DNA from 3 places in the Mesorhizobium sp. M7A.F.Ca.MR.148.00.0.0 genome. Region 1 is predicted to be linked to each of the others. Evidence: riboswitches for the same ligand, from Rfam matches in the RefSeq annotation. Region 1 holds a riboswitch; each other region holds the start of a gene.

Region 1 (9,470 bases):
GCTTGCTGCTCACCGAGGCCACCGCACGACAAAAGCTGCGCGAAGCGGCCGAAATGCGCGCTGCTCCCCTGCGCGACGGCGCTCGCGATCTCACCAGCGCTGAAGCCGTTCTGCGCCGCGCCCGTTCGGTTCAGGATGCCGCCACACAGGAAGCAAGTCAGTTGCGTGTAACCCTGGCCGATCTCAATGGCCATATTCGCACTCGGTCCGACGACGCGGTGGAAGAAGCTTTGCGCGAGGCCACAGAAAAATTGGAAATCGCTGGAGAGCGAGCGAGACGCTTCGAATTCGAAAAAGCCGTCCTCGACCGGCTGCGCACGACGCTGGTCGCTGCGCGCTCGACGGCACGCGATCTTTATCTGAAGCCGGTCATGTCCGAGCTGCGACCGCTGCTTGGATTGCTATTCGATGACATCTCCATAGTGTTCGACGAGAACACACTGTTGCCACAGACCGTTCGCCGCAATGGTCAGGATGAGGATGTCGATAGGTTGAGTGGCGGCATGCGAGAACAGCTTTCGGTTCTGACACGTCTGGCCTTCGCCCGTTTGCTTGCCCGCGACGGCCGACCCACACCGGTTATCCTGGATGACGCTTTGGTTTATTCCGATGACGACCGCATCGAGCGCATGTTCGACGCTTTGCATCGTCAATCACACGATCAGCAGATTCTCGTTTTCTCCTGCCGCCAACGCGCGTTTGCAAAACTCGGCGGTAACATTTTGCAGATGAGCGACTGGCAACCGGGTCGGTCATAAGCGGAGATCGCGCAGCCTCAGCTAGGGCGACGGCAGATCGTATCGTGTTACGATTGCAATGCCGTTTTCGATCTCGATTTCGATAACTTCATTAATCAGGAATTCCTCTGGGCCAAGATCCTCGAGGAGAGCATCGAAGAGCTCTCTCTGTTTTTCAGGCCCGACCTGAGGGACGACGATAATCAGGCCGGCGTGAACCGGTTCTTTGGCATAGAGCTTCCTGAAGTCCTTAGCATTGTTGGTGACGAAGGTGAAATCCTCATCGATAATGAGCGGCATGAGGTCCCAGTCGGTTTCGCCGCTTAGCCCAAGCCAGTTGACGTGGTTTGCTTCATGTCCGCGTTCTTGGGCTACCGCAACCAGAGACGTGTGCAGGCACTCATCGATCAGAAACCTCACGAGGTCACACGCGTCTCGACCTGGCCGACGGACCTGGGTCGCCCTTCAAAACCACGCGCTTCGACGACTTTATTTTCACGCCCTGCTCGACCAGCTTCTTAGGCCGCCCACGAACCGGGTGCGCGGCGACCCACATTCTGGCGAGCTCAATCACGCGCGGCGTTAGCTTCGGATATCCCTCCAGAACCTCCGCTTCATCTGCGCCCTGCGCTAGCATCGTCGTGATCATACGAACAGGGATGCGGGTTCCTTTGAAGACAGGCTCTCCGCCCATCACCCCTTTAACGCGGCCGATGGCGGCCTCCGCTTCATCAAGATCCACGATGCGCGCTTTGAGCTGTTTACGTGCCTCGGCGACGTCGACGATCAGCAGGTCGTCGGCCCTTACGGTCTTGGCCCTTGGGGCAGCTTTGATTTCCTCGAACAGGCGGTAGCGACGATCAGCGGGCAATGTCGCACCCACGCCATACCAAAGCTTGAGCCGCAGCAAATCCTCGCCGGTCAATGCCCGTCGGACGACCCCACCGATGCGCCGAGCAGTGCTTGGCACAGTATCGACAATGCGTTTGTCGATCGCATTGTGCACGGCCTTGATTCCTATCCCGCTGACGGCGGCTGCCTCTGCGGGGGTGTAGATGCGAGCAAGTGTGCCCATTATTCTTCTCCTTATAAAGAATAATATAGGCCGTTTGACCCCCTCCGTAAAGGCACGCGTCTTTGGAATCACGGCGGTTAGCAAAGGCGGTGGTGAGCCGAGAGGCCTCACAAACCCTTGGGGCTCGAGATGGCAGACTCGGCGCAGTATAATTGCGCTAACTATCGAATTTGCAGTTGGCGACAAACGACACACGAGTTCGTCGCGGACTTTTAACTCTGCGAAGGCGCGTCTTCGAGCGCTTTGAAACCCTACACCCATCTGCAGGCCATCTGTATCAAGCTTTGGACCAAAACCGTTTCCATCGCTCACGAGCGTTCTCTCTGGGGGTCTCAAGTGGGGCTTGCCCATGGCCACGAATTTTTGGGCGACAGCGGTGCAGAGGCCGCATACCGCTGCCTGCTTGACGTCGCTGACCGTGTCCATGTCCGAAATTTGCCTACAAATTTCGGACGCCCTTGGGCGCGCTAGATTCGCTATGGAAAGCTGGAAGCACTCGCAAGCCCGGTGGCCACAGCGTCTGCAGCGCCAAGCTATTCCTCCGTATCCAAACCCGCATCCTCATGGCCACTAGCCAACTCTGGCATAATTTCACCAGCAAGCAGCTCATCTCTGCTCAGCAGCCCGGCATCCTCGAGCGCCTCGCAGTCCGGGAGATCGCGAAGCGTGTCGAGGCCGAACTCGAGCAGGACGCTTTTGTCGTCACATAGGTGTAGGGAGCGCCGGGCGTCGGACTGCGCGGGTTCGACGCGATCAGGCCGGTGCCGCAGATGGCCGATCAGGTCGCGACTGATTACTTCCCGAAAACCGACGACAATTCGGCGCGGGTAATCGGCTGGAAGTGCCGATGCACATCAGCATCAGCACGTCCGACCACGTCAGGTCCACGGCACGCCCGCTGCTTCCGCAGGCGCGGATGGCATCGGCATAGGCCGGCCGTGTCAGGTGCTTCCAGCCGCCGGCGACAGCGACGAGGTCATAGGGCCGTCCGCGCAGCTCTCGGATGTCGTCGATGAGAAGGTCACGGGCGAGCTCGCGGGAGAGACTGCACCGCAAGCGCGTCCCGCGCGCGCGAACTGCTCGATCAACTGATCTCAGACGACGACGAATCTCGTCCAGATTCCAAAAGCGGTGGCCGCAGCGGCGCTTTGCGGGCTCGCGTTACCACAGATCGCAGAACTGTGATCTCGCCTTGTGCCCGAGACCGCAATCTGGGCTCGCGACGAAGCATATCGCTTGCGATCATCAAAGGACGCGTCGACGCCGTCGGTTGCCTTTTCCACCGCCGCCTCACACATCGTGTTGGGGCTGAAGAGCTACCTGCAAATCCTCGCAACGGGCGCGGCCGCATCCTTGATTTTACAAATTGACACGTCTTGGTTTTTAGAAAATGCCACGTGCGATGATGGCGCCAAAAAAAAATGTCACGCGAGATGATCATGCCTGAGGTAAATGGTCCGCCAAAGTTGGGAAAGGTATACCGGTTGAATGGTGGATAGGTACGCCGGATAAAAAGGGCTTCGGGTTCCGGAAGACGAACTAATCGACGGATAGGCGCTGCTCGTGAGGGAAACTGCATGCGCATTACGGTTATGACCATCCAGGGATGTCGGATATGATCTTGAATAGTGACATTGCAGGCCAAAGAGCGGCCGAGAAGCTAGCAGAGGGCCTGAAATCGCAGGGCAAGCAGCAATACGAAGAAAGGTCGAGGGAACGCGAACGAGATGTGTCTCGTTAGGTCGCACGTTGCACCAGGGGTGCGTCGGAAGGCACTCCGCCGTGTCCTGAAGAGGTAGCCTGCACTTGAGAATAGCCACGGTGGTACCTTATTTTCGGCTGTGAAGCACACGAGACCCGCGACGTGAGACCCAGTTGCTCAATACCCAGTTGCTGGGTGAGCGTGCATGACTGCCAACGGAAGGTCTTGCACGCACCCTCGCGATCTTGAGCAATGGTCGCCATGACTTTCTTCTTGCAGGCTTTTGAGTGGCCCAGCCTGCAATCACCAGACCCCACCGACTCTAAAGAGCGTGGCAGACGGGATAGTCGAGGTTGCCCGGCACAATTACGCTCAAGGCTTGCGCCGCCCAGAGGACACGCTGAAAAGGCAGCATGGGCGCGCAAGCACGCCATTCACGAGAGTTCGACATGAAGACTATGCAAGAAAAAGACATTCCGGCATTCGTGCAAGCAGTTGTGGAGGCCGGCTGCAACATTTGCGCGATTGGCAACTTGGGATATGTCTTTGGCGATGCTGATTTGACGCCGGCGCAACGGAGGTCCGTCGAGCCACAGCTGCGCAGGATTGCTGAGATCTACGGCGAACGCGATCATCTCATGGACGAGATAGCTGTATATCTGCGGTCGATCGGACGCCATGTCGAGGTTGAGCCGAAGACAGGTGTTTCCTGATGGCCGCGATCGATCGCGTTCCGTAGTCGCCATTTCTATTGGGTAACGAGCAGCCGTCTTCCAACCTCTGAAACAAAAAAGAGGTGACCCCCAAAGGCCGCTCTCGAGACCGCAAGTCTGAGCCGCTAACGCATTGCGATAACCAGGCTGTCCGAACTGGGCGTCGATGCCTTCCTCGACCAGGTCGCGGTAGGCGGCGATCTCATCTACCGCATGCATAGCCAAGCCAGAGAAGTTTTCGGCAGCGGAATTCTCGGTCGCTTCCCCTTTTATGACTAGAGGGTGCGGCCGATCCGGCCGCGACGATCTCGCAGGGATTGCCATATACGGCAACACGAACACCGGCGGATCAATACTCGGATAATGGCGGCCGGCTATGTAGCGATCGATCGCGCACCAACATATCAATGCAATAGCTTAGTTGCTTTCAAAGGCGGGTCTCTACGAACTGCAAGCAAGCTAAACGATTGCGTCAACTCTTCCTCGCAGAGCGAAAACTCCGCGCCCACGCGATTTCTCTGCTGGAACAGCGGCACATCCTCAGCGCCAGGACACGGCCGCCGCCGTCGGGTTTTACGAAGCCGGTGATTGCATAAGTTGCCCGCAAGATATCATTGGTATCGGGAACGCCGCCGATGCCGCATCCTGAATAGAGCGGCCGCTTGCACCTGCCAGCCCGACGACCAGATCATATCTGCAACTCCATCTACCTGGACGTGGTGCAAATCACCTCGCTGAAGCCGCAAATCGTCGCCTTCGACCAGGATAACCACATCCGTGACCGCCTGAGCTACTCGGTCGATCTCGACGCACATGGCCGATACAGTTTTTCCATCCTTCACGAAGCGAATGAGACTTTGGCCATTCCAGCCCTGGTCTACGGGGCGTGACTTGTCCCCGATGCATGCGCGAGCTCTCCGCTCGGCCGGCCGCCGGACGTCGCCACCGGCCGAAGGCGCCCGAAGGCGCCCGAAGGCGCTTGACAAAGCAGCACCGGCCCATTCAACTTGAGGCATTCACCAGGGGAGTCCCGGTAAGGGGCTGAGATACTGCTGGCTTTCGCGGCGCAGTGACCCGTTGAACCTGATCCAGTTCATACTGGCGTAGGGACGGTGCAAGCGCTTTGCGGGAGTTTACGCCCGAGGTCCTGCTGCAGCAGGTCTACAGAAGCGTCTTTTCATCCTTCCGGCACAGAACTGGGTCTCCAATGCATGAGCAAAGGAGCCTCACGATGAATGCCCTCACCCCCGCCGTGTCGACGGGACCACTGCCCGCCTCGCGGAAAATCCACAAGCCCGGCGTCCTCTACCCGCAGATCAGGGTGCCGATGCGCGAGATTTCCGTCCATCCGACGGCCGGCGAACCGCCCGTCACCGTCTACGATCCGTCCGGCCCCTACACCGATCCATCGGTCGAAACCAGCATCGAAAAAGGCCTTGCCCGGCTTCGCCACGAATGGGTCACGGCGCGTTGCGATGTCGAAGCCTATGACGGCCGCCACGTCCGGCCGGAAGACAATGGATTCGCCACCGGCGAGCGCCTGACACCGGAATTTCCGATACGCAATCGGCCGCTCAAGGCCAAGCAGGGCAAGGCGGTGACCCAACTTGCCTATGCGCGCGCCGGCATCATCACGCCAGAAATGGAGTTCGTAGCCATCCGCGAGAATCTCGGCCGCGAGGTGATGCGCGGCAAGCTGCAACGCGGCGGCGAAGCCTTCGGCGCGGCGATCCCAGATTTCGTCACACCCGAATTCGTGCGCGACGAGGTGGCGCGCGGACGCGCAATCATTCCCGCCAACATCAATCATCCCGAGAGCGAGCCGATGATCATCGGTCGCAATTTTCTGGTCAAGATCAACGCCAACATCGGCAACTCGGCTGTCACATCATCGATGGCCGAAGAGGTCGAAAAAATGGTCTGGGCGATCCGCTGGGGCGCGGACACGGTGATGGACCTGTCGACCGGCCGCAACATCCATAACATCCGCGACTGGATCGTGCGCAATGCGCCGATGCCGATCGGTACGGTGCCGCTCTATCAGGCGCTGGAAAAGGTCAACGGCATCGCCGAGGATCTGAACTGGGAGGTCTACCGCGACACGCTGATCGAGCAGGCCGAGCAAGGCGTCGACTATTTCACCATCCACGCCGGCGTGCGGCTGCACTACATACCGCTGACCGTCGACCGGGTCACGGGCATCGTCTCGCGCGGCGGCTCGATCATGGCCAAATGGTGCCTGCACCATCACCGGGAGAGCTTCCTCTACGAGCATTTCGCGGAGATATGCGACATCTGCCGCGCCTATGATGTCTCCTTCTCGCTCGGCGACGGCCTTCGTCCCGGCTCGATCGCCGACGCCAATGACGCGGCGCAATTCGCCGAGCTGGAAACGCTGGGCGAGCTGACGAAAATCGCCTGGGCCAAGGATTGCCAGGTGATGATCGAAGGCCCCGGTCACGTGCCTATGCATAAGATCAAGGAGAACATGGACAAGCAGCTCGCTGTCTGCGGCGAGGCACCGTTCTATACGCTTGGACCGCTGACGACCGACATCGCGCCGGGTTACGACCATATCACCTCAGGCATTGGGGCGGCGATGATCGGCTGGTTCGGCACCGCCATGCTCTGCTACGTCACGCCGAAGGAACATCTCGGCCTTCCCGATCGCAACGATGTCAAGATTGGCGTGATCACCTACAAGATAGCCGCCCATGCCGCCGACCTGGCGAAGGGTCATCCGGCTGCTAAACTCAGGGATGATGCCCTTTCCCGCGCTCGCTTCGAGTTCCGCTGGGAAGACCAGTTCAACCTGTCGCTCGACCCCGAAACCGCGCGCTCCTTCCACGACCAGACCTTGCCCAAGGAGGCGCACAAGCTGGCACATTTCTGTTCGATGTGCGGGCCGAAATTCTGCTCCATGCGCATTTCCCACGACATCCGTGCCGAGGCCCAGAAGGAGGGCATGGCGGCAATGGCGGCGAAATACCGCGAGGGCGGCGATCTCTACATGCCAGCTGACGAGACTGGCGTACCGGTCGTGCCAGAGGCTCCCAAACCATCATGAGGGTGCTCGTCAAAGGGGCCGGCGTTGCCGGCCTCACCGTCGCTTTCGAACTCGCCGCCCGCGGCGCGACGGTTACAGTCGCCGAGATGCGGCATGGCCTTGGCGGCAACGCGTCGTGGTTCGCCGGCGGCATGCTGGCGCCATGGAGCGAGCGCGAAAGCGCGGAGCAGCCGGTGCTGGATCTCGGACGCGACGCTGCCGACTGGTGGGATGCGGTGCTGTCGGGTCAGGTGACACGGGCCGGGACATTGGTCGTGGCCGCGCCGCGTGATGCCGGTGAGCTTGACCGGTTCGCCAGTCGCACGTCAGGGCATCGGCGCGTCGATGAAAACGAAATTGCGCTCCTGGAACCCGACCTCGCCGGCCGCTTCCGGCGTGGATTGCTCTTCCCCGACGAGGCTCACCTCGACCCACGCCAGGCGATGGCGGCACTTCATGACAAGCTTGCGACCATGGGTGTCAAATTCCACTTCGGCTGCGACGCCCGGCCTGTTTCGGGTTTCGCCCGTCAGATAGACTGCATGGGAATGGCAGCGGCCGATGACAGGCTGCGCGGTGTTCGCGGCGAAATGCTGATCCTTCGCACGCCTGATGTCTCGCTGTCGCGGCCGGTCCGTTTGCTTCATCCACGCTTTCCGCTTTATGCCGTGCCGCGCACCGATCACCGTTTCATGATCGGAGCGACGATGATTGAAAGCCAGAGCGCCGGACCGGTGACGGCGCGTTCCATGATGGAGCTGCTGGGCGCCGCCCATGCCCTCCATCCGGCCTTTGGTGAGGCCGAGATCGTTGAAACCGGTGTGGGTGTCCGTCCGGCATTTCCCGACAATTTGCCACGCGTCGAAACAGACGGTGAGATCATCGCGATCAACGGTCTTTATCGTCACGGTTTTCTCCTCGCCCCCGCCATGGCGCGCCAGGCTGCCGACCTGGTTTTCAGTCAAGACAGAACCAAGGAGCATGCTCATGAAACTGATGGTCAACGGCGAGGCGCGTGAGATTGCCGCCACCATGCTGGCCGAGTTGCTTGCCGCGCTCGACTATGAGGGCGATTGGCTCGCCACCGCCGTCAACGGCGACCTCGTGCACAAAGCCAACCGCGCGGAGTTCCAGTTGAGCGACGGCGACCGGATCGAAATCCTCTCGCCCATGCAGGGCGGCTAGCATGTTGGAGCTTTATGGAACCGAGCTTTCGTCGCGCCTGCTTCTCGGCACGGCTCAGTATCCTTCGCCGGCCATCCTTGCCGATGCAGTCAAGGCGTCGGGCACGTCGGTGGTGACCGTCTCGTTGCGGCGTGAGATGGCGGGCGGTAGGGCCGGCGAACAATTCTGGTCGTTGATCCGCTCGCTGGGCGCCAGAATCCTGCCCAATACCGCCGGCTGCCTCTCCGTCAAGGAAGCCGTCACCACCGCGAAAATGGCGCGCGAGGTCTTCGGCACCAACTGGATCAAGCTCGAAGTGATCGGCAATCACGACACGCTACAGCCGGATGTGTTCGGTCTGGTTGAAGCCGCCCGCATCCTGTGCGAGGACGGCTTTGCGGTATTCCCCTATACCACCGACGATCTCGTTGTCGCCGAGCGGCTGCTGGAAACGGGCTGCAAGGTCCTGATGCCGTGGTGCGCACCGATCGGTTCCGCCTTGGGACCGGTCAACATGACGGCGCTGCGCTCGATGCGCGGATATTTCCCTGGCGTCCCGCTGATTGTGGATGCGGGGCTCGGACGGCCGTCGCACGCGGCCACCGTCATGGAACTCGGCTTTGACGCCGTGCTCCTGAACACAGCGGTCGCCAAGGCGGCATATCCGGTCGGCATGGCGCGTGCTTTCGGTAAGGCGGTCGACGCCGGTCGTGAGGCGTTCAGCTCGGGAATGCTCGAACCGCGCGAAGTCGCCGTGCCATCGACACCGATGATCGGCAGGGCAGTTTTTTCATGAAGCTCGATCCCTTCTACCTGATCGTCGACAGCGCTGCCTGGATCGAACGGCTGGTCCCACTCGGAGTCCGGCTTCTGCAACTGCGCATCAAGACCGTGGATGAGGCTGGGTTGCGCGCGGAGATCCGCACCGCGAAGGCCTTGTGTGCTCGATACCAGTGCCAACTCATCGTCAACGACCACTGGCGCCTGGCAATCGAGGAAGGCTGCGACTTCATACATCTCGGCCAGGAGGATT
Region 2 (9,470 bases), on a different contig from region 1:
GCCGTCGCTGGCGTTGGTGCGCACCCGGTCAACGGCAATGAAGAACGGGCTTTCGATACCAAGCAGCGCAGCCAGATCGGGGTCTTCGATGACCTCCAGCCGCAGCGTCCGCGTCTCGGCATTGGCGCCGGCATCGGCCAGCGCCCGCGACCAGCCGATCGCGTCGTCGACCGGCTTGCCGTCGAAGGTGACGAACGAGCCGATACCGACCCTGGTCGTGATCAGCCCGCGGCTCGACAGTTCCTCGAGGCCCTTGCGGACCGTATTGCGGCTTACGGAAAAGCGCTGGACGAGTTCGTTCTCGCTTTGAAGGCGGTCGCCGAAGCCGAGAACGCCGGAGCGGATCTCATGTTCGAGGACGGTGGCGATCTGCTCGGGCTTGCCCGTGCCGGGAGACAGTTGAACCGCGCGCCGTTTCATAAGGGACCTGTTCAATGAACCTGTATAATCCTGTTCAATACAGAGGCCCGGATGCCTTGTCAACGGATGCTGAAGACTGACCGAAAGGCAGCGGAATGGGCGGAATAACCGTGCAGGGCGTGCCGAGAGGCAGGTCAATAGCCCCGAAAAGCCGGTCGGCCGTCGCCAAAAGAGGCACACATCCAAGGGGATGGAGCCAGATCCTGATTCAATTTCACCGAGGCAAGCTACGGGATCGACAACTCACGCGGTTCGACGAGGATGTCCGCCTCGATCGCCGCGTTGATGAACGCCGCCCTTGCCGCCGAGACTTCTTTCTTTCCCTCGAGCACGGCCAGACAGACCTTGCGGGCAACCATATGCTTTTGCCCGGTCGCAACCGGCCAGCGGTTCAGCAGGATGTCTGCAGCCTGAGCGACCCGCTCCACGTTGAAGATCGAGTTTCGCGATCGGCCGAGCGCAATCCTGACCGGCTCATCGAAACGCTGATCTTGCACGATGCCACTCCCCAAAGTCGGCATTCATCGATTCGCGGCCTTCAACCCCGAGCAATGTGATAGGTTCCGCGCCAAAGGTGCAAGATGTCCGATTCCAGTGGCCAGAAAAATCCCAGGCTGATCGTCGTGGTCGCCTTCGATCGCGGTGAGGATGGCGAGCTGTTCCCAGCCTTTGGACCCGCCGACCAGCAAAGCGAAGACCGCGCTATACGCACCGCCAAGGCTCTGGCGGCAAAGCATGCCGGCGTCATCGCCTGGAGCCGTGAGGCCGATCCGACGCTAGGCGAATACGGCCCGCCGAGCACGCTCTTCGTCAGCGGCGACGTACCTGACATGGAGTAATCTGGCGTCAGGATCTGCCCTGCGCTCAATGTCGCGGCCAGAACGGAGACTTCTCAGAAAACACCCGCCTTTCCTTGAAGCTTGATGCAAGCCGGTTCCCTCGCCCATCAAGCAAAAGCCCGCCACGGTGAACCGGAGCGGGCCTTGGAGGAGGACAAGGGGTGGGACCCTCTCCTCTTGTTTCCACGGGGGGGTGTGGACCGCAATGACCATACGAAAGTTTTGCAGAGTGCAGGATCACAAGCCGGCTTGCCTGCATCACAATCCGGTGCGCGCCGGCATTGGGGGCGCTCACGAGATTGCGATCTGTCGGCGACAACCGGGCGGGCCTGGCTAGATGCGCCCGAGCACGACAAGCACGATGACGATGAGCAGCACGAGCCCGAGGCCGCCGCCGCCATAGTAGCCGGTGCCATAAAAAGGACCTCCGCCGAGGCCGCTGAAGCCGCCAAGCAGGGCAAGGATAAGAATGATGATCAGTATGGTTCCAAGGCTCATGGCTTTCAGCTCCCGTTAGCGCTGACGCATTGGGTCGAACATCGCGGCCGCGATGTTCGAAGACGAGAACGTTCCCAAGGCTCTACCGTTCCGTGCGATCGTGGCAACGGAAACGGCCATCCAACGTGATGCAAGCCAGAACTTTGATACCGGCACGCCAATGAACGCGGAAAGCCCGCCAGTGTGGCGGGCCTTCCGACCAGCCGGAGGCCAGGAACGTGCGGCCGAGCCTCAGGGCCGGTTCGGCACCTCCAGTCCCGGCACCTCCAGCATCAGCGGCGCGCGATCAGGAGGCAGAGTTGCCAGAGGTCGCGGTCGTAGGCGCCTTCGCTGCCGAGCACGTCGACGCAGCGCTTCTTCATTCGCGCCACGTTGCTATCCGACATCTGGGCCACGACACCCGGCAGGCTCGGCCTGCTGGGGTTTGACGGATTGGACGGATTGCTCGGGTTCGACGGATTGGACGGATTGATGCCGCCCCCAATACCCACGCCGAGACCGACGCCGACGCCGCTCGTCCCGCCCACATTGGCGCCGAGTCCGGCAGCAATGCCGCCAGATCCTCCAACATTGGCGACCGCGCCGGCATTGATGCCATTGCTGCCGCCGACCGAAGCGCCGAGACCAGCATTGACACCGCTCGAGCCGCCGACATTGCCACCGGCCCCGGCCTTTACACCACCGCTGCCGCCCACCGAGGCGCCCACTCCGGCGCTGATGCCGCCACTGCCGCCAACGGAAGCCCCGACGCCGGCATTGACGCCGCCGCTACCACCCACCGAGGCACCAACGCCAAGGCCGATTCCCGCAGCATTGGCGGGCAGGGAAAGGGCTAAGATTACCGCACTACCCGCCAACATGTTGGTGACTGTCTTGATGGTGTGAGCCATAACACTCTCCTGCTGTCGTTGCGCTAAAGCAATTGGCGAGAGGCCGATTGCAAGATCAACTACGCGAGGTGATGAATTTCAGTTTCAGAGAGAGAATACTGAACCTGAAGCGTGGTATACATCAACAAAATTTCTGAAATAAACTTGTAATAAAGTTGGAATAATTTCTCTTTACACTAATAGTGCGTAAGACCATTGATGATCGGACGTTACCCTGCTCGTCTTACTGCGAGGCCGTACACCGGACAGCGCATGAGCCTCTCGCAAGATCAGCAAGACCGCCACGATGATTGCAAGTGGCCAGAGTCTGTCGGCGGATGCGGGAGCGAGAGAGTGCAAGCGTGAGTGCAGGCCGAACGATTCTGCGCTGGCCCGCTTGTCAGACGATCCCGTAGAACAGCCTGTAGTGGACGCGCTTCATATAGTCCCGGTATTCCGGCGTCGCGGCTAACAGCGCCTCTTCGCGCAGGATGCGATGAACCTGGAAGAAGGTGATCGCGGCGTAGACAGCAAGATTGTAGAAGGAAAAGGCCGACAGCAGGAACAGGACATGACCGGCAAGGTATCCGGCATAGATCGGGTGCCGCACCAGGCGGTAGGCACCGTCGGTCATCACGCCGCGATTGCCCGGCAGAATGGCGAAAGAACGGCCTAGCGATATCTTCCCCCAGATCACGAACCCCAACGCCAGGACTTGCAGCGGCGCGGCGGCATAGATCGGGATGATGGCCACGCCCGGTTCCAGGTCGATGAAGCCGACACCGAAGCTGGCGACCACCGAAACAACCACCGTCAGCGGGTTCCAGTCGCGTACCTGTGGTCGCCGCGACAGAAGCAGCCAGGTAAAGGTCAGGATCTCGGAAATTGCCACCAGCGCCACATTGATGCGGGTCGGGTCGAGCATCAGGTGAGATACGCCGCGGTAGACGAACATGCCCGCGAAGGCCAGCGCGCAGATCCGAAAGAAACCTTCGCGCAAATCCACCAGGATTTCGCGCGTTCGGGCTGCGGACAAAATCCTGCCGTCACTGATGTGCGAAAGCGCCTCGCTTTTTGATATGAGCAATGCAAACACCCCAATGATCCCTCAGGGCGACCTTTGCACGCAACCATTGCCGGGCAGTTAATCAACAAGATCAGATCGGCATTAAACTGGCTGTCGGGGAGCCAGGGCGCCACTCCCAGACGACCTGCTCCACGCGGTCGCCCAGAAAGACGGGCGACCCATCTCATTTGGTTTTGCCAGACTAGCTCAGATAGTCGTTGCGGAAATAGCTCCCGAAATCCGGGCGTTGAGCAACCAGCTTGCCGTCGGCATCACGCAAAATGCCGGACGCGAAGAGATAGCCGCCGATCGCTCCCATCTTGGCCGGATCCATCGTCCCGATGGCGCCGCTTTGGCTGCGCAGATAATGGCCGTCGATCAGCGCCTTCAGTGAGGCGTGGATCAGCGCCGGATTGGTCAACGCATCCTTGTCGGCCGCGATCAGCAGGGCTGCCGCATCTTCGGGGTGATCGACCGCGAACTGGTAGCCGCGCCGCGTCGCCTGGACAAAGGCGGCCGCAGGCTTGGAGTTTGCCTGGAGATAGGCTTCGCTCGAAGAGATCAGTGTCGTGTGCTCGTCAGGCACGCCGTAATCGGCATAGACGAAGCTGCGTTGTTTGACGCCCTTGAGCTCGGCGTCGACACCCTCCCAGGTCGAGACTTCGAGCGTGAAATCGACCGAACCATTGGCCAGCGCCTCATAGGCTGAGGTGCCGAGCGTCACCGTCTCGAAATTGCCCTTGCCGCCATCATGGCGGATGATGGTCGATATCAGGGCGTTTTCCCAGGCGCTGCCGAAGCCGCCATAGGTCAGGCCGTCGAGGTTTCTCGGGCTTACGATCTCGCTGCGGGCCGCATTGAAGACCACGCGGCCGGTTTCCGATTGCACCACCGCATAGACGCCCTTCAGGTCCGCTCCGGCGGTTCTCTGGGTGAACAGGCTGATGGTCCCGTTGATGCCGAAATCGGCGACGCGATTTGCCACCAGCGTGCCCGCACCGGTATCGCTGTAAGGTAGGATGTCGACCTCGAGCCCGGCCTCGCGATAGAAGCCCTTGTCGCGGGCGACGAACAGTCCGATGTGGTTGGTGTTGACAGTCCAGTCGAGGGCAACGGTGACCTTTTGTGCCGATTGTGCTTGGGCTCGCCCCGATCCGGCAACGAGCGGAAGGCCTGTGGCAAGGGTCAGCAACAAGGCCTGCCGGCGCGTCAAGTCAGTCATGATCGTGTCCTTTGGATGGGATGGCGTTGAGGATGATGTCGAGAATCTCGGCCTCGAGCGTACTTGCCTGGCGCGCGGCATCGCCGCCAAGGCTGCGCGGGCGCGGCAGCGGCACCATGATTTCACGCACGATGCGGGCCGGGCGCGCCGACAGCACATAGATGCGGTCGGACAGGAACACGGCTTCGCGCACGTCATGGGTGATCAGGAGCGCCGTCCAGCGATGATGCCGCCACATCTGTTCCAGCCAGCGCTGCATGGCCGTGCGGGTCAGCGCGTCGAGCGCGCCGAACGGCTCGTCGAGCAAAAGCATGTCGCGTTGCTGCACCACCGTGCGCAGCAAGGCCGCGCGCTGGCGCATACCGCCGGACAGTTGCGCTGGAAAATGCCGCTCGAAGCCGGCAAGCCCGAATTCGGCAAACAACGGCGCAACGCGCGCCCGCGCCGCCTGTCTCCTCATGCCTTGCACTTCGAGCCCGAGCGTCGCATTGTCGAGGATGCGCCGCCACGGCATCAGCGCGTCACGCTGCGGCATGAAGGCGAAATGCCTGCCGTGGTCGTCGAGCGGCGCGCCGTCGAACAGCATCTCGCCCTCGCCATGCTCGGCGCCGGTCAGGAGCTGGAAGAGTGTCGATTTGCCGGCGCCCGAGGGTCCAAGGATCGAGACGAATTCACCAGCGCCGACGCTAAGCGAAATATCGGCCAGCACGTCGAGCCCACCGAACGCCTTGCGCACATGCCGCAGTTCGAGCCGGTTCATCGCCGCGGCCTCTTCCCTGCGGTCTCCTGTCCGGCCCGCTCCCAGGGCATCGCAAGGCGCTGCAGCAGTACAGTCAACCCGAACAGGACAAGGGTCAGGGCAGCGCTGACACCGACGGCGGCCAGCACCAGATCGGGGCGGAAATTGTTCTTGGCGTTGAGCATGTAGATGCCCAGCCCCTTCGCGGCCCCCGCATATTCGGCGAAGATCGCGCCGACCACGGCGTAGGTGATGGAGATCCTCAAGCCAGCGAAGAAATAGGGCAGCGCCGAAGGCAGCCGTGCCAGCACGAAGATGCGCCAGCGCCCTGCCCCCATTGCGCGCAGCATTTGCCCGATCTCGGCCTCGGTCGACTCATAACCCTCGACCAATGCAACCAGCATCGGAAAGAAGGTAACCAGCGCCACCAGCATGATCTTGGGCGCCAGCCCGAAGCCGAACCAGAGCACCACCAGCGGCGCGATCGCCACCAGCGGCAAGGTCTGGCTGACGATTAAGACAGGAAACAGCGCACGCCGCAGCGGCTGGAAGAAGTCGACCAGCATCGACAGCACGAAGGCAGCGCTGAGCGAACAGGCAAAGCCGAGCAGCGTGGCGCCGATGGTCGGAATGGCGTTGTCGGCCAGCGCCTGGCGATTGAGCAGCGCTTGTTCGAAAACGCGCGACGGCGCCGGCAGTGTCGTCGGCCTGATGCCGGAATAGGTGGCATAAAGCTCCCACGCCAGCAGGAGCAAACCGACCGAGATCATGGCCGGTATTGCCTTGACAAGAAGGCTCGCGATCGGGCGCGAAGCGACTGATGATGTGGCCACGGGAGACAACCTTTGACGGCAGCGCGAAAGCGCGGCTGGTTCAGACAGCCGACGGGCTGTTGGCCGAGACCGTGACGTCGAGGGTTACGTGGCCGGCGCCTGGTCCGAAGCGGCAGAAGGCCTCGTCCAGCGCCGAAAAGATCGCACCGGCATCACCGCGCAGTTTCGTGCAGAAATGCTTGGAACGCTCATAGACGCCGGACTGCTTAAGAAAATCGATGCAGCCGTAGATCTCGTCCATGTGGTCGTCGGTGCCCATCACATAGAGCGAGAACTGCGCCGCCGCCGGCTGGCCGGTGGCAGCAGCATTGCGCACCGCCGCGATGGCCGCATCCTTGCGCGGGCCGAGTGGCCCGACAGGCCCGCCAAGTGCATCGGAGCGGCAGATCGGATCATCCGGCTCGCCAGGGCACCCGCGCGAGATGGTGGCCGACAACACGCAATGTTTGCCGCTGCGTGCCGCCGCCACGAAGAGGTCGCGCATGGCGGGAAACAACACTTCGGGCGGCCCGACCAGCAAGGTCGAGATGTCGTCGGTCTCGATCCTGAGCTTGTCGCGCCAGGGATCGAGCGCACCGAGCGCGCCAAGAATGACACCGACGAAATCGTCGGTCATGGGGTATAGGGAAATCTGTGCGCCTGAAAACATCGCCCGCCTCGCTCCGCTGGTATTACCCAGATCAGCTTCTAGGGTCTGTGGGCTTGCCGCCCCCGTCTCAGCCCCGACCGTACGGAGCACCCCTGTGGATGTGCGCCTTAAAGCATCATTCGAGTTCAAGGGAAAGCCGTTTTTTCAGAGCACTGCGCCAAAAGCATTGCGCCAGTCACGGTGCGCCTGAGCGGAATTTTGTCGGGAACCTTCGCCGCCGCGACCGGTTGTCCCCACAGTCGCAACGCGATCACTTTCGTAGAAAACAAGCGACGACTTCACAGAAATGGAGACAAACCATGTTCATGAAAATCCTCGCAGCTTCGGTTCTCACCATTGGTCTGGCCACGTCAGCCATGGCGCAAAGCGCCGGCAGCAACAACGCAGATGGAAGCGGCAGCGGCAAATCGGTGACGGTTGAGCCGAACACGCCGGCTTCACCGAATACGGTCGAGCCGGACACTGTCGACCCGGGCACGACCAACAGCACGACTGGCACGGTAGGGGACATGAATTCGAACGCGGATCAGAATTGCCCGACCAACCCGCAAGGCGCGCAGACGGACGCCGATGGTAACGCGACGGCGGCAACGGTAAACGATAATAATTGTGGCAAGTAACCGTACACGGATGAAGACGCTGGGCATCGCCCAGCGGCTTCATCCATTTCTCTGGTCCGCAGCACTCGTTTTGCCGAACAGCCGGATTTGTGGAGCGGGTTTTCCGGCGGGCGGGCGCAAAAACAGGTGTTTTGAATTGAGCAGCCGTTTGAGCACTCTACCGTAAGTAAAATACAGGACCCGACCGTTGGCGAGATCGAATTCCACTGTTCCCCACCGCCTGACCGGAGCCTTTCCTGTGCAAGGCCCCAGCCTTCTGATCTGGAATCCCAGCCTGACTTTGCGCGTTCCGATTTCAAGATAGATGCCTGGCAGAAGGCCGAGCACATGCCATAGCCGTACAACATGCTCGACCGACATGGCCGGCGAGATTATCAGGTGGCTGGGCTGAAGCCGTGCCCAGACGAAGTCGCCTTTCGGCTGCGGCATTCCTGACAACAGCCCCCGGCAGTAGGCCGGCACCGCCTCGCTCACCAGAATCCGCATAGCGGTTGCCGTGCTGTCGACCAAGGCTTCTCTCGAGGTCCAGTCAGCTTCGGAAAACGGCACCTGCCCGAGAATGTCACCCTCGTCAAAACCGGCGGACATCTTGTGGAGCGTGACGCCGCCATGAGCCGCACACCGGCCGTCCACGGCCAAGCGCTGGGTCGGATGTGGCCCTCGATAGTCGGGGAGCAGCGCCGGGTGGAGGTTGACCCCGCCTTTGGAAAAATGGCCAAGAACCTCTTGAGGGATCAAGACAGGCAAAGTGTAGCAGACCAGCACATCGGCGCGGAGGTCAGACAATTGGCGACCAAGCGCATTCCAATCGTAAGGGCGGCCAAATTCGATCAACTTGACAGGCGTGTTACCGACAAACCGCCTGAGCAGCAGCTTGCGTTGAAGCCTTCGTCGGAAATTGCCGATGCTGAAACCGGTGGGACGACGCCGGAACCCAGGCACGATGATCGCGCCAATTGCATTTCCAGCCTCTAGCCAGCCGGCGAGCAGAGGCCCCGTATGGTTAGAGATATCGAGGACAAAAACGGCTGTGATCGGCTCCGAGTGATCGGTCGATTCGATCGGCCTCATCTTCGGCGGCTCAAACGGGCCGACAGATCAGGGCGAGCTTGTCAGGTCGGCTGAGTGGAAGGCGATGCCAAGGCAGTGACAACCGAAAGACGCTCGCGTTTTACAAACACTGGCTTTTCGTAGATTTTCTTCACGGCCCGTCTCCCGAAATCAACTCTTCCTGCGCAATTGGACCGCGATACGGCAGGCTGTCAACCACCTGACCGTGTTTGCCTACCGCATCCGCATTCGCCGTTGACGAAGGCGTTCGAAGAGCGCTCGGACGTTGTGAAAGCTCAATGGCCGACGCGACACGGTGCGCTGACTGAAAGGGGTTTGGATGCGATGACCTGCTCGACGACACCGTCGAGCAGCAATGCAGGGCAAATCGCAGTTGCGAATCTACGAAACCGCCGTCTCGCGAACCGGCAGCTTCCAGCCTGGCCTGACGAAGTGGCAGGTGTATCCGTTGGGATATTTCTCCAGATAATCCTGATGCTCGGGCTCGGCTTCCCAGAACGGACCAACGGGTGCGACCTCGGTGACGACCCTGCCCGGCCACAGGCCCGAGGCATCGACATCGGCGATGGTGTCCTCGGCGACGCGCTTCTGTTCGTCGCTGGTGTAATAGATCGCCGAGCGATAACTCGTCCCGACATCGTTGC
Region 3 (9,470 bases), on a different contig from region 1:
TATTGCCGCGCGGATGATTTCCGACGTGTAGGCGCCGATGTTGAGCGTGAATCCGATCAACGCCGCCGTGAAGGCGTCGAGCAGGATGCCGACCGACGGCAGGCCGTAGAAGATGAGGAACAGCTGCACCAAAAGTGGCGTACCCCGGAAGATCCAGACATAGAAGCGCACAAGCGCGACCAGCGGCTTGGGGCCGAACAGCCGGGCGAGTGCTGCACCCAACCCAACGGCCAGCCCCAAGGCGAAGGACAACAGCGTCAGCGGCACGGTGAAGATCAGCGCCGCCCACAGCAGCGAAGGCAGCGACTCCAGCATCAGTTGCAGCCAGTGCGGCACGTATGACCCTCCAGATTGGTCGAAGCAGCTTGGTCAAGGCGAGAATGCGTCTGCCATATCACGACAAAAGCGGCGGGCCGTCAAAGACGGCTCGCCGCTCTATGTGTCTCATGGCCGCGGAGCGGCTCGCCTCGTAGATTACTTCGAAACATCCTGGCCGAAATAGGTGTCGGCGATCTTCTTATAGGTGCCGTCGGCCTTGATGTCGGCCAGCGCCTTGTTGATCGCGGCGACCAGCTCCGGATCGCCCTTGCGTACGATGACGCCGGAATAGTCGGCGTTTTCCTCTTGCGCGGCAATCTTCACATTGGCGTCGGGCTTGTGCTTCTTGAAGTCGAGGAACGACAGGCTGTCATTGATCGTGGCGTCGGCGCGGCCGGTCAGAAGCAGCTGGATCGACTGGTCGAAGCCATCGGTGCCGACCAGCTCGGCGCCGTTCGTTTCGGCCAGCTTGCCGAAATTCGAGGTCAACGACTGCGCCGACTTCTTGCCCTTGAGATCGGCGAAGCTCTTGATGTCGGTGTTGTCGCCGCGCACGATCAGCACCGCCTTGGAGGCGATGTAGGGATCGGAGAAGTCGTACTTGGCTTTGCGGGCATCGGTGATGCCGACCTGATTGATGACGGCGTCGTAGCGATTGGCGTCGAGGCCGGCGATCAGTCCATCCCACTTGCCTTCGAGGAACTCGGCCTGGACACCAAGCTTCTCGGCAATCGCCTTGGCAATTTCGACGTCGAAGCCGACCAGTGCACCGGACGTGTCATGGTAGGTGAACGGCGCATAGGTGCCTTCCGTGCCGATCTTGATGACACCGGCGTGCTTGATCTGGTCGAGATTGGGGCCGGCATGACCTGAAGCGACAGCCAGGGCCTGCAGCGTTCCGGCGATAATGAGCGACTTGAGCCATTTCATTTTTCTGTGATCCCGTCCTTGGCCGGCTGGCCGGCATATTTGTGAGCGCTGGAAACTGACAGATGCAAGCCGAAAAAATAAGGAACAGCATTTCAAAAACGGCGGGTTTATGAAACCATATTCTCTAAACGGCGCTTTTTCACTCGTGATCGCAGCCATCTCGGACCTCCTGAGAATCCTTCAGGCAACACAATCGCGCCGCTGCGGTCGCGGAACCTTTCCCGCGCATGGCAGTTCTGGCTGTTCTAGGGCACGACGCCGGCATTTCAACCCGAGCGGCAGCCAACTTTGCAAAGTCATTCGCACCACCCAGGGAGCGCCTCATGATGGAAGACACGGCAGGACGGATCATGGTCCGCGCGGCAATGAAGGCTCCCTACCTCGAGCGTGACGAAGAGCATCGGCTTGCATTGCTCTGGAAAGAGGACAACGACCAGAACGCGCTGCACTCAATCACCGTCGCCCATATGCGGCTGGTCATTTCCATGGCCTCCAAGTTCCGCCATTACGGCCTGCCGCTCGGCGATCTGGTCCAGGAGGGTCATGTCGGATTGCTCGAGGCCGCCGCCCGCTTCGAGCCGGAGCGCGAGGTGCGGTTCTCGACCTATGCGACATGGTGGATCCGCGCCTCGATGCAGGACTATATCCTGCGCAACTGGTCTATCGTGCGTGGCGGCACCAGCTCGGCCCAGAAGGCGCTGTTCTTCAACCTGCGACGCCTGCGCGCGCGGTTGGCGAATGGCACGGAGCCGCTCTCCAACGCCACGCTCTATCGCGAAGTGTCGGAGGCGCTTGGCGTCTCCGAAGCCGATGTGGCGATGATGGATTCGCGGCTCTCGGCGCCCGACTCCTCGCTCAACATGCCTATTGCCGACGATGCGGGTTCGACCGAGCGCATGGATTTCCTGATTTCGGACGATCCGCTGCCCGACGAGATCGTCGGCGACAAGATCGATGTCGCGCGCCGCTCGCTCTGGCTGAGGGAGGCGCTTCGCGCGCTCAACGCACGGGAGCTTAGGATCATCGAGGAACGGCGGCTGAACGACGAGGGCGCGACACTCGAAGCGCTCGGCGAAACCCTCGGCATCTCCAAGGAACGCGTCCGCCAGATCGAGGCCCGCGCCATGGAAAAGCTCAAGGTCGCATTGGTGAAGCAGAATCCGGAGTTCATGGCGACTGCCGCCTGAACGGCGGCAGGCGTCCAGCGGCGCCTACTTGTCGGTGACGATCTTGACCTTGTCGCCGGCCGAAACGGCGGCACCGGGCGACAGCGCGTTGAGGACGCGGAACAGGTCGAGCTTGCGGTCGACGCCGACCATCTGCGCCGAAAGTGAACCCATCGTCTGCCCAGGCTGGACGGTGACGACGCGGATGTGCAGCGGCTTCAGCGCCGCCTTTTCGGCAGCACTCAGTATCCGGAACGAGCCGCTTACCGAACGGGCGATCGTGTCCAGAGACGTGCTGGCGGAAGGGGCCGCGGTCAGCAGCCGGTAGACTTGGCCGCCAGCGCGGATCACCGCTATGTCGAATTGCCAGCCTTCGGCGCCGGCATGCGCGGTCGCCGCCTCATTGCCGTTGATGGTTTCCTGCTTGACGCTACTGTCGACGAGACCAGCCACCCAGCCGCTGCGGATATAGTCCGTCAGCGCCCGGTTCTTGTCGATGGAGACGCCATCGAAACGGATCGCTATGTCGCCGGGGCCGGTGGCCGTCACCGCTGCCGCCGAATTGTCGATGATGAAGCCGTCCGGCACCGTGAACGACACGCCAAGGCCCGGGTGCAGGAAGGTTTCGCCGCGCACATAGCCTTCCTCGGGTGTGTCGCCATAGAGCAGGCCGTCTATGCCGGCGAGGAAGGAATCGCGGTCGCGCGTGCCGACGCCCGGCGCGCCGAACTGGCGGGCATGGCGCTGCGCCAGATCGATGCGCTGCGGCGTGTTGGGGTGCGTGGCCAGGAAGTCCAGGCTGGCGTCGGTGGCGCCGCTGATCGAGCGGAAATCGGTATAGGCCGACATCGATTGAAGGAAGCGGCCTGCGGCGAAAGGATCGTAGCCGGCCTCGCCGATCGACTTGATGCCGATGGCGTCGGCTTCCAGCTCCTGGTTGCGCGAAAATTGCGCCAGCCTCAGCTTGCCGCGGATCAACGCCGCCTTGGCGGTCGGGCTGTCGCCGAGCACATCGGAAACCACCTTGGTCGCCAGGCCTTCCTCTGCCTCGAGCTGTTGGCGCTGCAGGCCGTGATTGGCGGTGACGTGGCCCATCTCATGCGCGATGACAGCGGCAAGCTCGGCCGAATCATTGGCCAGCGCCAGGAGGCCGCGGGTGATGTAGAGATAACCGCCCGGCAGCGCGAATGCGTTGACGTTGGGCGAATTTAGAATGGTGATGCGATAGGTCTGTGTCGGGTTGGCGGACACCACCGTCAAACTACCGACCACCTTGGCGACCATTCGCTCGAGCTTGGGGTCGGAATATTCACCGCCGTAAGTCGCCAGGATGCGCGGGTGCTGCGCCTTGGCCAATTCGGCGAGCTTGTTGTTGGCGCCGACATTGTCCACTGTGATCGGCTTGTCGGAAGGCTGGAAGCCGGATTCCTGAACTTCCGGCGGCGTGAACATCTGGCAGCTTGCCAACGCCACGGCAAAACCGGCCAGCGCTAGAAAACGCGCCAGCGGTTTCATTCCCAATGTGTTAGCGCCGATCGCCAGAACGGCTTCCTTTCGGGTCCCGGCGCATGACCACGAAAATCGGGGGCGATCTTCGGAACGTGTCATGCGCTATCTCAAACTGCTGCAGCATCCGTTGCCCGTCCCTTAGGGCGGGCGGCGGATACTGCAGGCAAATCACGGCCTGTGCCGGACCGGTAGGGCGACCTAGCCACACTCCCCCGGTCATGGCAAGCAAACGCCACATCGCCTGGAGCCGGTTTGACCGTAAATTATGTCCGCTTCCGGGCAACATCGCGTGATGTGGAATATCCAGCACCCGCGCCGATATAGCGCCGGAACGCCTCCGGACCAGCCCCGGTAAAGAAATCATCAGCCTTGCCGGTTGCGGCCACCAACCCATTGTCGACAAACACCATGTGCTCGCCGATGCGGCGTGCATCCTCGGGCTGGTGGGTGACAAATAGCACCGTCATGGCGCGTTCGGCATGAACGGCAGCAACCAGATCCAGCATCTCGTCGCGCAAAGCGGGTCCGAGCGAAGCGAAGGGCTCGTCGAGCAGCAACACCGGTCGGTCGCGCACCAGCACGCGGGCCAGTGCGACGCGCTGGCGTTCGCCCCCGGAGAGCTCGCGCGGCAGGCGTTTCTCCTTGCCCGCGAGACCGGTGCGCGCAAGCGCCTCGGCGACCGCGGCGCGGTCCGCCTCGGTCAGCCCCAGGGAGGGCGAGCGGCCGAGCCCGACATTCTGCTCGACGGAAAGATGCGCGAAGAGATTGTTCTCCTGGAACACCATCGACACCGGCCGCGCCGAGGCCGGCTCGGCGCTGACATCGGCCCCGCCGATCAGCACGCGGCCCGATTGTGGGGGCTCGAAGCCGGCGACCAGATTGAGCAGCGTCGACTTGCCCGAACCGCTCGGACCCATGATGGCGGTGATCTTCGCCGTGGCGAACTCGACGTCGAAGACAAGTGGCACCTCACCATAACTGAACGACACCTTGTCCAGCCGCACCGGCGCGCCCTTCTCGAGCCTGCTGGCCGCCCTCTCACGCATCGCGGACCTTCTCCCTTCCCAGCCAGTGCGCCGCCACGATCAACGCGAGACAGACGAGGCCGAGCAGCAGTGCCAGGCCGGCAGCATCCTCGGTGCGGTAGCTGCCCATCCGTGCCAGAAGAAGGTAGGGCAATGTCTGCACGGAATCACTGCCGAACAGGGCAATGACACCGAGATCGCCCAGCGACAGCGCCATGGCGAAAGCGAAGGCCGTGGCGAGCGGGCGCCGCAGCGACGGCCAGTCGACCAGCATCAGCCGGTTCCAGCCCGCAATGCCGAGCTGTGCGCAGAGCCGTTCGTGACGCTCGCTCGCCGCATCATAGGCGGGACGCACGGCGCGCAGGGCGAATGGCATCGCCATCACCGCGTTGACGGTGACGACCATTACCGGGGCGATGGCAAAGACATCGCCGGCATGGCGCAGCAACAGGAACCAGCCGGCGCCGACGACGATCGGCGGCACGACAAGGACAAAGCCGGCGCCTGTATCGGCAGCGTGTTCGAGCAGTGTCTTTGCGCCGGCACGGCGGTTCAGCGCCAGTGCCCGCCGCGCCATGGTCAGCGCCAGCGACAGCATCACCGAGAGCAGTGCCGACAGGAAGGCCAGCACCACGCTGGTCAGCGTTGCCTGCCGGACAGTGGCCTCACCGGCCAACCGGCCGAGATCCGCACCCAACCCGGTCATCACCGTTGCCGCCATCGGCCCAACGACGAACAGCAGCGCCAGGATGATGAGTAGCGCGTTCAACCAGGTCTCGCTCCGATGGACTGAGAGATACCGACGTTGCGCGACCGGCAAATTGGTGTCGCCGACCACATTGGCGCCCAGGCGCGTCAGGGCCAGCACAACGATAAAGGTCAGGGCAATCTGCAACAGCGTCAGTGTAACGGCCCGCGCGGGATCGAAATCAAAGCGCAGCGCCTGGTAGATGCCGACCTCCAGCGTCGTCGCGGCCGGCCCGCCGCCGAGCGTCAGCACGATCGTGAAGGATGTGATGCAGAGCATGAACACAAGCCCGGCGACGCCGGGCAGTGCGGCGCGCAGCGTTGGCCATTCGATCAGCCGGAACGCCGGCCGCGCCGCCATGCCGAGTTGGCTCGCCAACCGCCATTGGTCGGCCGGTATGGTCTGCAGCGCCTCGAGGAACAGCCGCGTCGCCAGCGGCAGGTTGAAGAAGACATGGGCGACGAGGATGCCGGACAGGCCATAGATACCCGGCCAGCTTCCGCCGCCGATCAGGGCAAGCACGCCGGCGAAATAGCCGGCACGGCCATAAAGCGCCAGAATGCCGAGCGCTGCGACAATAGCCGGCAGCGCCAACGGCACGGCGAAGATCTGCAGGATGAAGGCGCGGCCGAAGAAACGTGGATGTCGCGACAGAGCCCGCGCCACGAACAGCGCCGGGATGGCCGAAAGCAGCGTCGAGAGCGCCGCTTGCCAGAGCGTGAAGCGAATGACGCGAAGCAGATAGGGATCGAAGGCTGCCCAGGCGCCCGAGAAATCATGGGCGCCCTCGAAAAGCAGGCCGGCAAACGCGCCGCCGATCAGCAGCGCGATCGCGGCAAGCGCGACAATGCCGGCGCTGACGCGGGGATCGGCTGGATGGCGCGTACGCATCTCGCGCTATCCAACCCTGCGACGGGTATTGATCGAGGGGAATATCTGGCGAAGGCCGAGCCCACCCCCCTCTGTCCTACCGGACATCTCCCCCTCAAGGGGGGAGATTGCGCACTCAGCCGCCTTCGCTATTCTCAAGAGTGGCAGGACTAAGAGAGGCGATAAAGCTGCCGATATCCCCCCCTGAGGGGGAGATGGCCGGCAGGCCAGAGGGGGGCGGCTTGGCGCAAACATGCGACGCGGCTCGCGCCCTACTTGCTCATCACCGCAAGCCATTCATCGACCCAGGCCTTGCGATTGGCAGCGACCTCTTGCGGGCTGAACAGCAAGGTCTTGGTCGGCTTGACCAGTTTATCAAAGGCCGGATTGAGCGGCTTGTCGGTCTTGCCGGCCGGGAACATCCAGTTGGTCTCGGGAATGGCATCCTGGAACTTAGGCCCGGTCATGAAGGCCATAAACTTGGCCGCCAGCGGATTCTTGGCTCCCGTCGTGGTGATACCCGCCACCTCGATCTGCAGATACTCGCCCTCCTCGAAGGAGGCCGCCTGGTAGCGCCCGGTGTTCTCGGCGATCATGTGATAGGCCGGCGACGTCGTGTAGGACAGCACCATCGGCGCCTCGCCCTTGGTGAACAGCCCATAGGCCTCGCTCCAGCCCGGCGTCACGGTCAGCACCTTCGGCTTGAGCTTGGCCCAGGCCTCCGGCGCCTTGTCGCCATAAACCGACTTGACCCACAGAAGCAGGCCGAGACCCGGCGTCGAGGTGCGCGGGTCCTGGATGACGATCTTGTCGTCGGCACCGCCCTCGACCAGCTCTTTCAGGCTTTTCGGCGGGTTCGTCAGCTTCTCGGTGTCGTAAACGACAGCGAAATAGCCGTAATCAAAGGGGACAAAAGTATCGTCGCTCCAGCCACCCGGCACGTTGACATCAGTTACGCCGCCATGCGGCGCGAACAAGCCTGACGCCTTGGCATCGGCGGTGAGATTGGTGTCGAGGCCAAGCACGATATCGGCCTTCGTCGATGCGCCTTCCAATCTGACGCGGTTGAGCAGCGCGACGCCGTCGGCGACCGAGACGAACTCGACATCGCAGCCGCATTCGGCCTCGAACGCCTTCTTCACCACGGGACCCGGACCCCAGTCGGCGGTAAAACTCTCATAGGTGTAGACGGTGAGCTTGTCCTTGGCCAAGGCCGGTCCGGACAAGGCCACGACCGTTGCTGAAACAAGAGCGTATAAAAGCGTGCGCATCGGCGCCTCCTTCGTTCGAATTGAAAGGAATTGAGGCGTCGGACTGTCCGAAACGTCTAATCCCTCCGCCGGTACAAACCGGATCAGGTTCAGCGGGTTGGCGAGACTGCCTCTCAGCCGGTCCGCGAAGATCGCGTCCGGCACCCCGTTAGAGCGTTTCGACACATAGGCCGGGCCGATCCGCCACGCAAGTGGGAGTTTGCCGCCTTCCGTTTCCCGTGCCGGGCTGGTAAGGGCCACACGATATGAGCACATTCACCATCCTGCTTGGCGGCGATCTCATCCGCACGCCACGGCTCGACCGCCAGGCCGAAGGCTCCCGCGTCATCGCCGCCGACGCCGGCATAGGCCATGCGCAGTTGCTGGGCCTCGTGCCGGAGCTGTGGGTGGGTGATTTCGATTCCGTGCCGGCGAACCTGCCGGACGATCTCGCTTCCGTGCCGCGCCGGACCTTCCCGGCGGAAAAGGATCAGACCGATGGCGAACTGGCCATCGCCGCAGCACTCGAGCGCGGCGCGACCCGGCTGGTGCTCGCCGGTGCTTTCGGCGGCAAGCGCGCCGACCACGCTTTCCTGCATCTGGCGCTTGCCTTGCGCCTGGCCGAAGCAGGGACCGATGTGCTCCTGACCAGCGGCGCCCAGGAAGGCATTCCCCTGCTGCGCGGAATGGCCGGCTTCGACTATGCCGACGGCACGCTGTTTTCGGTGCTCGGCTTTTCCGAGCTTGCCGGGTTGACCGTCACCGGCGCCAAATGGCCGCTGAACCACGTCAAGGTGGCCTTCGGTTCGTCGCTGACCATTTCCAACGAGGTCAAGGGCCGCCTCGAAATCGCGCTCGGCCATGGCCGCGCGATGCTGCTCGCTCATCCCTATCCCTTACCTGAAAGCTGACATGGCCCCGCCCCTTCTCAACCTCGACGGGATAAAACTGACCTTCGGCGGCACGCCGCTGCTCGATGGCGCCGCCTTGACGGCTTCGGCCGGCGACAAGATCGCACTGGTCGGCCGCAACGGGTCGGGCAAGTCGACCCTGCTGAAGATCGCCGCCGGCCTGATCGAGCCGCAGGACGGTGAGGTGTTCCGCCAGCCTTCGGCAACTGTCCGCTATTTGCCGCAGATGCCCGACATGGAGGGCTTTGCCACTGTCCGCGCCTATGTCGAGGCCGGGCTTGGCCCTGCCGACGATCCCTACCGCGCCAGCTATCTGATGGAGCATCTCGGACTGTCGGGTGAGGAACGTCCGAACGATCTGTCGGGCGGCGAGGCGAGGCGTGCTGCCCTTGCCCGCGTCATGGCGCCGGAGCCAGACATCCTGCTGCTCGATGAGCCGACCAACCATCTCGACCTCTCGGTCATCGAATGGCTGGAAGAAGAACTCATCCGCACCTCCTCGGCACTGATCGTCATCTCGCACGACCGCCGCTTTCTCGAACGTGTGTCGCGCGCCACCATCTGGCTCGATCGCGGCCAGACCCGCAGGCTGGACAAGGGCTTTGGCCATTTCGAGGAATGGCGCGACCTGGTCCTGGAGGAAGAAGAGCGCGAGCAGCATAAACTCGGCCGCCAGATCGTTCGCGAAGAGCATTGGCTGCGCTACGGCGTGACGGCGAGGCGCAAGCGAAACATGCGCCGGC

The links. A riboswitch is a leader RNA that binds a small molecule or an ion and turns the genes downstream of it on or off. The one in region 1 is predicted to bind thiamine pyrophosphate.
Region 2: it holds a riboswitch for thiamine pyrophosphate, as region 1 does, so the genes downstream of both, EOB49_RS22295 (YkoF family thiamine/hydroxymethylpyrimidine-binding protein) here and thiC (phosphomethylpyrimidine synthase ThiC) in region 1, are expected to answer to the same signal.
Region 3: it holds a riboswitch for thiamine pyrophosphate, as region 1 does, so the genes downstream of both, thiB (thiamine ABC transporter substrate binding subunit) here and thiC (phosphomethylpyrimidine synthase ThiC) in region 1, are expected to answer to the same signal.

Annotation. Positions count from the first base shown of each region.
Region 1 covers NZ_RZTB01000015.1:23,268-32,737, forward strand. The annotation lists gene EOB49_RS08295 (ATP-binding protein) at 1-758, shown strand, start outside; gene EOB49_RS08300 (DUF5615 family PIN-like protein) at 780-1,157, opposite strand; gene EOB49_RS08305 (DUF433 domain-containing protein) at 1,162-1,812, opposite strand; partial or broken gene EOB49_RS37465 (SMC-Scp complex subunit ScpB) at 2,346-2,868, opposite strand; gene EOB49_RS08315 (hypothetical protein) at 3,928-4,227, shown strand; gene EOB49_RS08320 (hypothetical protein) at 4,890-5,117, shown strand; TPP riboswitch at 5,239-5,355, shown strand; gene thiC (phosphomethylpyrimidine synthase ThiC) at 5,459-7,294, shown strand; gene thiO (glycine oxidase ThiO) at 7,291-8,292, shown strand; gene thiS (sulfur carrier protein ThiS) at 8,261-8,458, shown strand; gene EOB49_RS08340 (thiazole synthase) at 8,460-9,233, shown strand; gene EOB49_RS08345 (thiamine phosphate synthase) at 9,230-9,470, shown strand, end outside.
Region 2 covers NZ_RZTB01000070.1:4,140-13,609, forward strand. The annotation lists gene EOB49_RS22250 (GntR family transcriptional regulator) at 1-420, opposite strand, end outside; gene EOB49_RS22255 (DUF982 domain-containing protein) at 648-917, opposite strand; gene EOB49_RS22260 (hypothetical protein) at 1,002-1,259, shown strand; gene EOB49_RS22265 (DUF3309 family protein) at 1,593-1,757, opposite strand; gene EOB49_RS22270 (hypothetical protein) at 2,030-2,647, opposite strand; gene EOB49_RS22275 (isoprenylcysteine carboxylmethyltransferase family protein) at 3,027-3,722, opposite strand; gene EOB49_RS22280 (ABC transporter substrate-binding protein) at 3,895-4,914, opposite strand; gene EOB49_RS22285 (ABC transporter ATP-binding protein) at 4,907-5,674, opposite strand; gene EOB49_RS22290 (ABC transporter permease) at 5,671-6,423, opposite strand; gene EOB49_RS22295 (YkoF family thiamine/hydroxymethylpyrimidine-binding protein) at 6,527-7,135, opposite strand; TPP riboswitch at 7,126-7,239, opposite strand; gene EOB49_RS22300 (hypothetical protein) at 7,435-7,755, shown strand; gene EOB49_RS22305 (formyltransferase family protein) at 7,795-8,826, opposite strand; gene msrA (peptide-methionine (S)-S-oxide reductase MsrA) at 9,208-9,470, opposite strand, start outside.
Region 3 covers NZ_RZTB01000014.1:46,482-55,951, reverse strand. The annotation lists gene EOB49_RS08065 (amino acid ABC transporter permease) at 1-336, opposite strand, end outside; gene EOB49_RS08060 (amino acid ABC transporter substrate-binding protein) at 475-1,248, opposite strand; gene EOB49_RS08055 (RNA polymerase factor sigma-32) at 1,572-2,435, shown strand; gene EOB49_RS08050 (M48 family metalloprotease) at 2,460-3,929, opposite strand; gene thiQ (thiamine ABC transporter ATP-binding protein) at 4,187-4,969, opposite strand; gene thiP (thiamine/thiamine pyrophosphate ABC transporter permease) at 4,962-6,587, opposite strand; gene thiB (thiamine ABC transporter substrate binding subunit) at 6,839-7,837, opposite strand; TPP riboswitch at 7,881-7,995, opposite strand; gene EOB49_RS08025 (thiamine diphosphokinase) at 8,083-8,727, shown strand; gene EOB49_RS08020 (ABC-F family ATP-binding cassette domain-containing protein) at 8,729-9,470, shown strand, end outside.